DNA from 3 places in the Sporosarcina sp. FA15 genome. Region 1 is predicted to be linked to each of the others. Evidence: riboswitches for the same ligand, from Rfam matches in the RefSeq annotation. Region 1 holds a riboswitch; each other region holds the start of a gene.
The links. A riboswitch is a leader RNA that binds a small molecule or an ion and turns the genes downstream of it on or off. The one in region 1 is predicted to bind cobalamin.

Region 2: linked by a shared signal. The riboswitch ahead of mmgD (citrate synthase) and the one ahead of ACP8HG_RS14385 (ABC transporter substrate-binding protein) in region 1 are both predicted to bind cobalamin.
Region 3: linked by a shared signal. The riboswitch ahead of ACP8HG_RS17065 (hypothetical protein) and the one ahead of ACP8HG_RS14385 (ABC transporter substrate-binding protein) in region 1 are both predicted to bind cobalamin.

Annotation. Positions count from the first base shown of each region.
Region 1 is NZ_CP188818.1:3,073,705-3,078,115, forward strand. Features, by position in the region: gene ACP8HG_RS14380 (FecCD family ABC transporter permease) at 1-832, opposite strand, end outside; gene ACP8HG_RS14385 (ABC transporter substrate-binding protein) at 825-1,790, opposite strand; cobalamin riboswitch at 1,910-2,094, opposite strand; gene argS (arginine--tRNA ligase) at 2,734-4,401, opposite strand; gene ACP8HG_RS14395 (DUF1934 domain-containing protein) at 4,398-4,411, opposite strand, start outside.
Region 2 is NZ_CP188818.1:388,411-392,821, forward strand. Features, by position in the region: gene ACP8HG_RS01995 (hypothetical protein) at 1-1,011, shown strand, start outside; cobalamin riboswitch at 2,054-2,252, shown strand; gene mmgD (citrate synthase) at 2,493-3,623, shown strand; gene ACP8HG_RS02005 (bifunctional 2-methylcitrate dehydratase/aconitate hydratase) at 3,706-4,411, shown strand, end outside.
Region 3 is NZ_CP188818.1:3,620,785-3,625,195, forward strand. Features, by position in the region: gene ACP8HG_RS17055 (GTP-binding protein) at 1-300, opposite strand, end outside; gene ACP8HG_RS17060 (hypothetical protein) at 421-597, shown strand; gene ACP8HG_RS17065 (hypothetical protein) at 1,502-1,729, opposite strand; cobalamin riboswitch at 1,995-2,186, opposite strand; gene ACP8HG_RS17070 (MFS transporter) at 2,328-3,560, shown strand; gene ACP8HG_RS17075 (AraC family transcriptional regulator) at 3,566-4,411, opposite strand, start outside.

The sequences.
Region 1 (4,411 bases):
TCAGGAGATGGCGATGATCAGATCCCCAAAGAAGCCGCGTCATATGCGGAACGACTAGACCAACAAAGCCAATTGTGCCGGACACCGCGACTGCCGAACCTGTCAGGATGGATCCACCAATCAGAATGGCAAACTTACGGCGTTTGACGTTGACACCTAAATGATGCGCTCGTTCTTCTCCAAATAACATCGCATTTAATTCGCGGCGATTCAGCCACAGCATGAATGAACCTACGACGACGAATGGCAAAATCATCGTAATATAATTCCATCCCCGCATTGATACACTGCCGAGTAGCCAACCAATAATTTGACGCAACTCTTCCCCTGTGAGCGCTATCATAAGTGATAGTACAGAACCGAGGAACGAACCGAAAATGATTCCAGTCAAAATAATTGTTTCCATTTTCATCGCTCGGTCAACGAGGCGTGCAAATCCAAGAACGAGGAACATTGTTAATGCAGCACCAACCATACTGAATATAGGAAGCGTATAAGTGCCTAAAAACGGGATAGAAATACCAAAAAAGAGCGTCATAACAGCACCGACCGAGGCGCCGGATGACACTCCGAGGGTGTATGGATCAGCGAGCGGATTTTTCAGCAACCCTTGGAAAGCAGCTCCCGAAATCGCGAGCGATGCGCCGACAAGTCCGGCAAGCACGACACGCGGCATACGAATCTTCCACAAAATATTGGTAGCTGTTGCATCCGCCTCCGCATTCCATAACGTACTAATCGGTATTTTCACAGACCCGATTGACACACCGAGCCACACCGCCACAACGAGTGCGGCGGCGGAAACGATGTAGGCAACGCTGGATTTACTCACCGAAAGCCTCAGGGTAGATGGCTTTTGCTATTTCTTCAAGCCCTTCAGCAAGACGTGGGCCTGTACGGCTCGTGATATTCTCTTTAACTTGAACAACAGCTTTTTCTTTAATTGCCGTAATCGTATCGAAACCTGGGCGTGCATAAACGTCTGCAACTGCCGTTTCGATATAATCATACAACACGATAATTACATCCGGATTACGGTTAATAATTTCTTCCGGAGCTATCATAAACCAGTCTTCCTGATCAGCAGCAATATTTTCAGCACCAATCATTTCTAGCATTTGATCCATAAATGTATTTTTTCCTGGTGTGTAAATGTTTGGCTCAGGTGATGTTTCAACAAAAACTGTTTTTTTATTGTCGACTGTTACTAATTTCGCCAATACTTCTTCTACTTTTACTTTCATGTCCGTAATGATTTTTTTTGCTTCTACTGTTTTACCAGTCGCTTGACCGATTGTTTCAATCGTTGTGTACGTTTCTTCGAAACTCACTGCATTTTTTACAACAAAGACTGGGATTCCTGCATCGCGGATTTGTTGCAGTCCTTCTTTGCCTGTTCCAAGTCCTGATTCATGTGCAAAAACAATTTCAGGGTTCATGGAAACGATTTTTTCGACGTTGAAATCCTGGCCGCCGATTTTCTCTTTTTTAAGTGCTTCTGCTGGATAATCATCGTAGTCATTGACGCCGACAATCGCATCCCCAAGACCTAGTTCAAACAATATTTCCGTGTTGCTTGGCACCATAGAAACGATTGTTGCCGGTGCAGTTTCCAGGGTAATTTCATTGCCAACCGAGTCCGTTAACGTAAGCGGGAATTCAGCTTTAACCACTTCCGCTTCCGGTGTTCCATCTACTTTCGGCTTATCTGGTGTAGTAGCTGTTCCACATGCTGCGAGCAAGAATACTGCCAAAAATGCCGTTAATCCTAATTGCCAAATCTTTTTCATGTTGTTTTCCTCCTGTTTGTTCCAAATAAAAATCCCCCGTAATTGCTACGGAGGAATAAGCTGAGTAAAAATCTGGACGCACAGTGACGTCGATTTTCACTAATCCTATCCTCGTAGGGTACGTGTGATCCATAAAGGCAGGTCTCCTGGCTCGTGTTCAAGGCTTGCCGCGTCTTCCCGGAACTTTTTCCAGTGACACATTGCGACTAACTCACACTTACAGTGGCGGGACCGCGCCGGCATTGAACCGACTTCCCTTTTAACCCCGTTTTTAATGCGGGGCACCTTTATGTTTGGTATGTATTTTGTACAACTTTCAGTATACTACAAATTTTTATTGTGTCGATAGTGAGGGAGATTTGTAGATTTAGATATGTTGAATTAAAGAATCCCGTTGAATCTGTTGTGTCGCTCGATGATGAGAGAGTATTAATTCGGAATGTGGATTGTAGATCGCTTGGCGCTAGAGTGTACATTAATCGGAAGAGTTGTAGTTCGGCGTGTGGATTACAGATCGCTTGGCGCTTTGGGGATGCCTCTCGCCATGAGTTTGGACTGAGATTATAATGTGAGTACTATTTTATACTAATTTCATTGAAGAAAGACATACTACGAGCTACAGGTCTTTTCCCCGACAATGCAATGTGCATTCTATTATATAGACAATCCAGCGAAGGCACGCCTTCGTGGTAGCCGGAGCGATAAGACTGAAAGCGGTCTTCTTTCTGGCTTATCGCGGGAGGCATCCACAAAGCGTCGAAGCGATATTAGCAGGATTTCTAATTCATTCCAGGTAGTTGGACTTATTCAGCGGCCTTCCAAAAGCCCTTGTAAAAGAGCATGCATCGTATTCATTTGTTCAACATATATAGAGAGAATATCTGCATGTGAAAAACGCCACACTTGAGAGATAACAATCTCTCAAGTGTGGCGTTCAATTTTATTACATCTTTTCTGGTGCAGAAACACCAATCAGTTTCAATGCGTTGGCAATTGTTGTGCGTGTGATTGTAATTAGTGCTAGACGTGCTCCTGATAATTCGCGGTTGTCTGGATCTAACACTTTTTCTGCGTTATAGAAGCTATGGAATGTAGCCGCTAGTTCTTGGATATACGTTGCAACGCGGTGCGGTGAACGAATTCTCGCTGAATCACTGATTACTTGCGGGAAGTCTCCGATTTTTTTCAGTAATTCTAGCTCTTTTTCAGCTTGCAATAAAGAAACATTATCCACAGTTGCAGCCATGCCATTTTCATCAGCTTGACGCAAGATTGATGAAATCCGTGCATGCGCATATTGTGCATAGTACACAGGGTTTTCATTCGACTGAGAAATCGCTAGATCTAGGTCGAAGTCCATCTGCGAGTCACCTGAACGCATTGCGAAGAAGTAACGGACTGCGTCCAGACCAACTTCCTCAACTAGCTCACGCAAGGTTACAGCTTTCCCCGTACGTTTACTCATCTTGAACTTTTCACCGTCTTTATATAACTGAACCATTTGTACGACACTGACTTCGAGCGTGTCATTGCCGTAACCAAGCGCTTCGATTGCCGCTTTCATCCGTGGAATATAACCATGGTGATCTGCGCCCCAAATATTGATAAGTTTATCGAATCCGCGGAACAATTTATCCTCATGGTACGCGATATCCGGCGTTAAATACGTGTAAGTACCGTCGTTTTTAATTAACACACGATCTTTGTCATCACCGAAAGTTGTTGAACGGAACCATGTTGCGCCATCTTCTTCAAAGACATGGCCATTGGCACGTAATTTATCAAGAGCAACATCGATTTTGCCGTTTTCATACAATGAAGTTTCAGAGAACCAGACATCAAACGACACACGGAAATTCGCAAGGTCTGTTTTTAGCTTCTCTAATTCATGCTCCAGGCCATATTGGCGGAAGAATGCATAACGCTCTTCATCTGGCGTGTTGACGTATTTGTCGCCATATTCAGCTGCCAACATTTTACCGATATTAATAATGTCCGGTCCTTGGTAGCCGTCTTCAGGCATTTCTTTATCCAAGCCGAGTGCTTGGAAATAACGTGCTTCAACAGAATTGGCAAGGTTGTGCACTTGATTTCCTGCATCGTTAATGTAGTATTCACGTGCCACATCGTAGCCAGCGAAATCGAGAACGTTGGATAGAGAATCACCAAGAGAAGCTCCGCGTGCATGTCCAAGGTGAAGGTCACCTGTCGGATTAGCAGAAACAAATTCAACTTGGACTTTTTGTTTATTGCCAAAGTTTGAACGGCCGTAGTTCTCGCCTTGTTCAAGAACGGTCTTGACGATGCCGCCTAAGTAATCCGTTTTTAATTTTATATTGATGAAACCAGGACCTGCAATTTCAATCGATTCGATCGAAGTGCCATCCGTATTTAGTTTTTCAAGTATCGCTTCCGCAATTGCACGCGGCGGCTTTTTCGCTAACTTTGTCAGTTGCATAGCAATGTTCGTTGCATAATCGCCGTTGTCTTTGTTATTAGGCGTTTCAAGCATAATGTCCGGTATTGCCGTTTCTTCTGCCAAACCCGCATCAATTACAGCTTGACGAAGTGCCACTTTTACCTCTTGTTGAATCTGTTCTACCGCGTTCATATTGTTCCCT
Region 2 (4,411 bases), 1.9 Mb from region 1:
GAATCATTTTCTACAAAAACGCACTTTCCGGATAAAGCCGCTGCTGAAGTCGCTGCATGGCTTGAAAAGGAAACTGGATTAGTGTACGAACAGGATTTCAAACTAACGCAAGCGAATGCAAATGGGTTTCAATTTACATCAGACATCGATGGTATCTATTTTTCTCCGAGCTGTATAATTGAAGTTGAATTTGATGATGTTGGCAAGCTGACTTCTTATCATTCGTACGGAACGATGCCTTCGCAAAATCTCGTTGAGCAGTCAAAATTCACGTTAACACTTGAAGAAATTGAACCAATCGTCAAAAAACAGCTTCAACTTATAAAGTTTCCATCTGAAACTGAAAAACGTTTTGTTCCCGTCTATGCAATGGAAGAAGTGTACGTAACGGTTGACGGGGCCCGAATCATCCCATTTATGGAACATGAGCGTTCAGAAGTTAAAATTGATGAAGTAATCGAATGGAATAAACCGTTAGAACAAAATATTGATCGTGAAGAAATCACAATTGTTTCCGAAGCAAACGTAGAAGAAGCATTCGGTAACGTCGACGCAGGTAAAAAACTGACGTTGTCGGCTGATCAAATTGAACGTAGTAAAAAAGTTGTTCGGGATGTCCTACGGGCTGAATATCCTGATGAATCAGGGAAGTGGAAGCTGTCCCAACTTCGTTGTCAAGAGAACTTTATCGAAGCGCATTGTGAAATAAATGAAGAAAACCCAATGATTTTTAATCGAAAAGTAGTTGTTTTCATGAATCCGGAAACGATGAAGGTGCTAAATTATCTTGATAATGGCTCGATGTTTGAGATTTTTGAAGCCTTTCTCCCTGCCGCAAACGCGGTCGTAACACCTGAAGAAGCATTTGAGAAAATGATACCCTATATTACGCTTGATCCGACTTATGTATATGATGAGTTCGTAGGTAAGTATATTCTTTGCGGCTTGTTGGATGCGGCGGAATGTGTTGATGCGGTGACAGGGGAAATTGTCGATTTAGGAGATATATAGGTTCAGTTAATTAATTCTATATGTTGAACAAATGAATATGGCGTATGCGCTTTACAAGGGCTTTTGGGAGGTCACTGAAAAAGCATTAGTACTTGGAATGGTTTAGGATTCCCACTAATACCGCTTCGACGCTTTGTGGATGCCTCCCGCGATAAGCCAGAAAGAAGACCACATGGGAGGGATTGAACTGCATCCCTCCTTAGTCTTATCGCTCCGGCTACCACGAAGACGCGCCTTCGCTAGATGGTCTATGTGAGAAAGAGCTTTTCATTATCTGTGATGCAATTTGCAAGTTGGAGCACGTCTTTCTTGAATATAAGTAGTATCAACTAGTAATCACCTTATAATCTCAGCATATACATCTCGAATTACATTTCTCTCGATAATGAACACCCTAGTGCACGCGCGGCAAAGGGGTCGCCAAAGCGCCAAGCGCTCTACAATCCACACCCCGAATTAAGAGAAAACTGAAAAAGTTCTTTTTTATAGTAAGAACTAGTTGATTGTAGTGAAGAGCGGCGACTCCAGCGGGAACAGCGCGAGCTGAAGACCCCGCAGGAAGTGCCGTTACGCAGAACGGCTTTTGCGAGCAAAAGCGTTAGAGTTGGGAGCACGGGGCAAGAATGCCTTAATTTCTGCCAAGAACGCAGAAATACGGCCAATCGAACCCTTTGCTGTTCGATTGGCTGAAGCCGTGCCCGCGGAAAGCGTCCGCTCGGAACGGAAATCAACCGGATTGAAGGAAATCGTACTTTTTCAGTGGCCTCCGAATTAAAACGCTCTCCTTATTGAGCGCCACGGAAGATTCAATGGGATTCTTTAATTCAACATATATAGTATGTAAATGGGGATTGAATATACGTTTCCTATTTATGTAATAGTAATGATAAGTGATGAAAAATGAAAAGAGTATCCAATTATTGTTTACGCATTCTTGAAGTCGGTATACTTAATGCCTCTCTGAAACAATAGAAATTAGATATGAATAAATAATTGGAATATTTAAAAGTTTGTGTTATAGTCAAGGGGATATTTCGATAATTGAATATGTGTAAAAATAGGTGCGGATTAATACTGACGTATTGGTCTGCTTAAAAGGGAAGTTCGGTGAGAATCCGACGCTGTCCCGCAACTGTAAATGGGAGCGATTTCGTTTAAACCACTGCTTTTTATAAAAAAGTGGGAAGGTACGAATAGCAATGATCATTAGCCAGGAGACCTGCCTCTTTTTATAACACATGTTGACCTACGAGGATAGGGGGTGTTAAGGACGCGCGGATGAGCTATGCCTATTTTTAACAGGCAGCTTTCTTTTAGTTGGGATTCTAGCGCTCTTTAACAACTTCTCTTATGAAGTTGTTTTTTTTATGGTCAGAAATAAGGGGAAGCGCTGCGAACAGATACAAATAGGATAATTTTTGGTGAAGTGAAAGCGTTTACAAATCTCAGAGTCATAACCATTCAGATTGGGGGAAAATAGTTTGACGAATACACTTACATTTTTACCAGGACTTGAAGGCGTGATCGCCACTGAAACATCCATTTCGCTGCTCGATACGGAATTGGGTCAGATTATTATCAAAGGATACGATTTAATCGAGCTTTCAAAAACAAAAGGGTATCTTGATATTGTCCACTTGCTAATGGAAAATACCTTGCCGTCTGATACTGAAAAAGCAGATGTGGCAGATAAATTGAAAAAAGAGCATGGTGTGCCAGAAGGTGTCACAAAGATTTTGCAAGCATTGCCTAAAGAGACACATCCAATGGACGCATTGCGAACTGGGATATCTGCTTTAGCGGGCTATGATAAGGAAATTGATCAGCACACTCTAGCTATCAATAAAAAAAGAGCTTACGAGTTACTTGGCAAAATTCCAGAAATAATTGCGAACAGCTTTCACATTTTACAGGAAGAGGAACAAATTCACCCGTTGAAAGAATTGTCATACAGTGCTAATTTCCTTTATATGATTACGGGGAGGAAACCGACAGAGTTGGAAGAATCTATTTTTGACCAGTCGCTACTACTTTATAGCGAGCACGAAATGCCAAATTCCACCTTCACCGCAAGGGTAATTGCCTCGACGTTTTCGGATTTATATGGTGCATTGACTGGAGCGGTTGCTTCTTTAAAGGGCTATTTACATGGAGGAGCGAATGAAGCAGTCATGAATATGCTTTTAGAGGCTGGTTCTGTTGACGCATTTGAATTGTTATTAGAAAAGCGTTTACGTGATAAAGAGAAAATTATGGGGTTTGGTCATCGAGTCTATATGAAAAAGATGGATCCAAGGGCCTTGGTAATGAAGGATGCTTTAAAGGAGTTATGTGCGCTAAAGGGTGACGATCTCCTTTACCGAATGTGTGAGGCGGGAGAAACCATAATGGAGAGAGAGAAAGGACTTTATCCAAATCTAGATTATTACGCGGCACCGGTATATTGGATGCTGGGCATTCCAATCCCATTATACACACCAATCTTTTTTGGTTCGAGAACAGTAGGATTGTGTGCGCATGTTATTGAACAACATGAAAATAATCGTTTATACCGTCCAAGGGTTCATTATATAGGCGAACGACACAGCAATCATTCAACTGGGGAGTTGTAACTGGCCGTTCACCACAACAGCGATACACTAGGCATCACTTAGTACTATTCTAAACAAATTGAAAGCGGAAAGGAAGAGTTAGATGTTGAAATTGAAAGAACAAATGACAATGGACACACTGATAGAGGAAATTACGGACTATGTTTTAAATAAAGAAATTACAAGCGAGGAAGCATATAAGACAGCACATAATGTGTTAATAGATACAATCGGGTGTGGAATATTGGCATTAAGCTATCCGGAGTGTACGAAATTACTAGGACCTGTAGTACCGGGTACTATTGTTCCAAATGGCAGTCGTGTACCTGGTACATCGTATGTACTGGACCCGGTCCAAGGCGCATTTAATATTGGCTGCATGATACGATGGCTCGATTATAATGACACATGGTTAGCTGCTGAGTGGGGTCATCCGTCCGATAATTTAGGTGGCATTTTAGCTACAGCAGATTATCTAAGCCGTTTACGTCTTTCGGAAGGAAAAAAACCACTTGTTGTACGTGATGTATTGGAAATGATGATTAAAGCACATGAAATCCAAGGCGTACTGGCATTAGATAATAGTTTGAACCGTGTTGGACTTGACCATGTTCATTTCGTCAAAATTGCTACAACTGCGGTCGTCACCAAAATGCTTGGCGGGGGACGTACAGAAATAAATAATGCGTTGACAAATGCCTGGATTGATGGCGCAAGCCTTAGAACGTATCGTCATGCACCTAATACCGGTTCACGAAAATCGTGGGCAGCAGGAGATGCAACGAGTAGGGGTGTACGACTGGCGATGA
Region 3 (4,411 bases), 550 kb from region 1:
TGCGCTAATGATAATAATGGCATAATCCATTACTTGAATAGCGCGTTCCATTTCAGGAGAAAAATCGACGTGTCCAGGTGTATCGATAATGTAGTAGGTAGATCCGTTATAGGAAATGGATGCCTGGTCTGCAAAAACCGTAATACCTCTTTCTTTCTCAATTGTATGGCTATCGAGGAAGGCGTCTTTATGGTCCACGCGTCCTCTCTGCTTAATGCTTTTTGTATGATAAAGCAGTTGTTCAGAAAAAGTTGTTTTTCCTGCATCTACGTGTGCAAGTATGCCAATTGTTTTATACATGATGTCGCTCCTGTCCATTTCTTGCTACTACCAGTAGTATAGCAAATCTGAATTGGGCGAATGACCTTAAATAGGTGTTATACTGTAAAGACAAACTGAATGTGAAGGAGGAATCAGATTTTGAAATATTCAAGAACGAAAATGGAACAGCTTGTAAAGAATGATAAAGAGCTGTCAAAACGTTTGAAACAGATAATGGCAGAGCTTGACTTAGAGAAGAGTTTTGCTTTGAAAGCGTTGTATCATGCGGATGTAAAAGACGGTGGTACGCATCAGAGGAATTATCAGGAACTGTAAGTACATTAAAAGCGTGGAAAGTCTATTATGACTGCCACGTTTTTTTTGATGCCTTTTTCACTGGATCATTTCCAGTCTGCTTTCGGCGAACTATTTATAACATCTTTACCGATGGGCAAGTGTGGCTAGGAATTGCAGTTCATTGCTCCTAGATAATCCTGTCGCATCCCTACACATCAAGACATCTCGGTAATCATATAGAGGTCAGCAATCCAAAGTAATTGTACAAGAAGCGGCTATATATGTTGAATTAAAGAATCCTATTGAATCAGTTGTGGTGCTCAATAATGAGAGAGCTGTTATTCGGGTTGTGGATTGTAGATCGCTTGGCGCTTTGGGGATGCCTCTCGCCCTAAGCCTGGATTAACGCTTCGCATCCAGTCTTACGGCTTCGGCGACCCCTTTGCCGCGCCTGCGCTAGGTTATTCATTATCGAGAGAAATGTCATTTTGAGATGTATAGGGCGAGATTGTAAGGTGATTACTAGTTGCTACTATAAAAATTGAAATAAAGAATTCCATTGAACCGCTACGGCGCTAGGAGATGCCTCCCGCCATAAGCCAAGTAGCTTCGCCGCCAGTCTTATGCCCCTGTTAAGGCGCCTTCGCTCAGTATATATACCGAATTCAACATATATAATTATAGTCAAGAAAGACGCAATCCAGGTTGCAGATTTCATCCCAGATAATGAAATGCGCTTTCTCAAATAGAACACCCAGCGCAGGCGCGACTTCGCGGGAGGCATCCACAAAGCGTCGAAGCGGTATTGGTAGGAATTCTAATTTGCTCTAATTATTAGGGCTTTTTCAGTGGCCTCCCAAAAGCCCTTGTAGCGTAAACGCCGTATTCATTTGTTCAACATATATAGTGTTGGATTCAGTTATTTACTGGTTGTTTTTTAAGCTTAATCTTCTGGTGAACCGATTACTTCGTGTTTGATTTCATCGAATGCTTTTTGGAGGTTACGTGAATAAAGTTTTTTTACCTCTTCGTTTATAGACGTTGTTTTTCCAATCTGTTCTTCGTAATAAGAATAGGTTGAAGACAGTGATTGTGATTCGCTTATGATGAGATTTGTCATTAAGACATGTTTGAATGCGTCCAGATAATATTCTTTTGTTCCAAGTTTCATTGGCTAAAATCCCTTTCTTTTATGGAAATAAAAAAGCATCTTCCTAGTTAAACGTAAGGAAGATGCTAGTATGCGTAAATTTGTATGGTCGCTTGTTGCCGTAACGAATGGTTCGTAAACAGAAGTACACTATTGACTGCACAGTGAAATAAGAGGTATTGAGTCCTCTTATGTTTCTTTTGTATTACGTTCTTTCGTACGGCGGCTTTTACAAGAAATTGCTCGATCATAGCCGCACTTAACACCTCCTATCCGCGTAGGGAATTGGTGTGTACTGAAATAGGCAGGTCTCCTGGCTCATGATCATCGCGTTCTTTTCCCTTCCCATTCGTAACGAACAGTGGATTTGAAAAGAGTACTCCCATTTACAGTTGCGGGACAGCGTCGGTTTTTCACCGAACTTCCCTTTTAAGCTTTTATACAAAAGTAAAAAAGCACCTAATTTCTACACGTTATTCAGTTGTGCTTTTACTATAACATACATATTGTCTGACTTAACACGATTGCTAAACAAGGGGTTCATTAATGGCCCATTACCGCAAATTTGGACAAGAAAATGTCTATCCCTCTTACTATAATCAAGCTGGGGGGATAGAAAATGAATAAAATAAAAACAAAAGATCCATATCGAGTTTACATTTCTACATGCTTCTTATCACAATTATTTTTCACATTTATATTTACGGTGAACTTGTTGTACCATGTGCAAACTGTAAAGCTTGATCCGCTTCAACTTGTGTTAATTGGGACCGTTTTGGAGCTTTCCGTTTTTCTTTTTGAGATTCCAACTGGGGTTGTTTCGGATTTAAAAAGTCGGAAGTTATCTTTAATAATTGGGTATATATTAATAGGAATCGGTTTTTTAATTGAAGGGGTATTTCCCTATTTTGTAACAGTGCTAGTGGCTCAAATTGCATGGGGGATTGGCTATACCTTTACTAGCGGCTCTCAGCAAGCCTGGATTGCAGATGAAATAGGGGAGGAACGTGCTTCACTGGCATTTATAAAAGGGGCAAAGGCCGGTAATCTTGGCCAAATTATAGCTATTCCGCTCAGTATTTTAATGGGCTATTTTATGATTAACCTACCAATCATTATCGGCGGGCTATGTATGATTGGATTAGCCGTCTATTTAATGATTTTTATGAAAGAAGAAAACTTCAAACCGTTAGATAAAGAAGGAAGAATATCTACGCTGGGAAGTATGAAGGAGAATATGGGCAATATTATTTCCTATTCCAAAGCGAGCTTCATCATAAGGATGCTATTTCTCATTGCTTTATTTATTGGGTTTTATAGTGAAGGTTTTGACCGATTATGGATCGCTCATTTTTTGGAGGTCTCAAATATATCTTCGTTAACGATTGAGAAGTTAGTTGTGATAATGGGGGGAATTCAGTTCATTGTCGTGCTTATTTCCTTTGCAGCACTCCATTTTCTGAATCGAAGTGCTATCCACCAAAATCTAAGGCAGATTTATGTTGTTCTTTTTGTGGCCAGCTTCTTCATCGTCATTTCATTAATTGGCTTTGCGTTCTCAACGTATATGATCAGCTTGCTGATTTTTTATGTAATCATTCAAGTGACAAGGCAAGTCATGTATCCATTAGAGGATATTTGGCTTAATAAAATTATTCCTGATTCCTCTGTACGTGCAACATTCTTTTCGGTAAAGGGACAAGTGGACGCTATTGGTCAAATTGGAGGTGGTCCGGTAATTGGGGGTGTAGCATCGAGCTTTACGATAAAAATTGCTATCATTGTTAGTGCCATTTTGTTAACTCCTGTATTACTTTTATATAAAGTTGTCTTAAACAAGTCTAGAGAGTGAATCGATCACTCTCTATTTCTTTCTTTGATCGGCAAGTAAATTTCCATATATATTTTTTCATAATCCCAGTCATGACAGTGTTCATCGTAATACTCAAAGTCATAGCTTGTTTCATCGACTTCATAAAGAGATTGAGGCAACCAATCTTCTAAAATATAGAGCCAAGTTCCCTTGATGGAAGAGACAAACTGTTCGACTTCAACAAGTGGAGTCCTAAAAACCGCATAAGTAGCATCTGGAATTTGCAGTTTTGTCAGTCCAGCAGGTAGTTGAACATCTCGATCATAATTTACCGCGAATAAATAAGTAAATCTATCATCTATTTCGACGCTACTAAGATTGATACAATATTCTCCATGTTTTTTTGGAGATAATGCTTCGTACAGAGTGCTTTCGATTGATTCATCCGGGGAAATTCTTTGGTCCCAAAAGGCAGGTGCATCTCTTGTGTAAAAGACATTTTCGATAACACTCTCAAATGTTTTACCGGCAATAGTAAAAGCTGGTTTCTGAACAATTTTCGGTTGCATAACAATGCCACCTACTTTTTTTTGCCTAAGGCTCAAAAGGTCAATTTTTTGAGGTAATGATAGCGGACAGTGGAGCCTATATAAGCTTGGTGGACTGCCAAAATATTTCTTGAAAGCCTTTGTAAAGCCAGAATGCGTCTCAAATCCATAGTCTAATGCAATTTGAATTATTTTTTCGCCTTTTACTAATTCATATAATGCGTATTGCAGTTTTCTTTTTAAAACATAGTCCATAATTGTATAACCAACATGGTTATTAAAAATCCTATAAAAATGATAAGGAGAATAACCAACCAGTTTAGCTAGTTCCTCAGGTTTAAT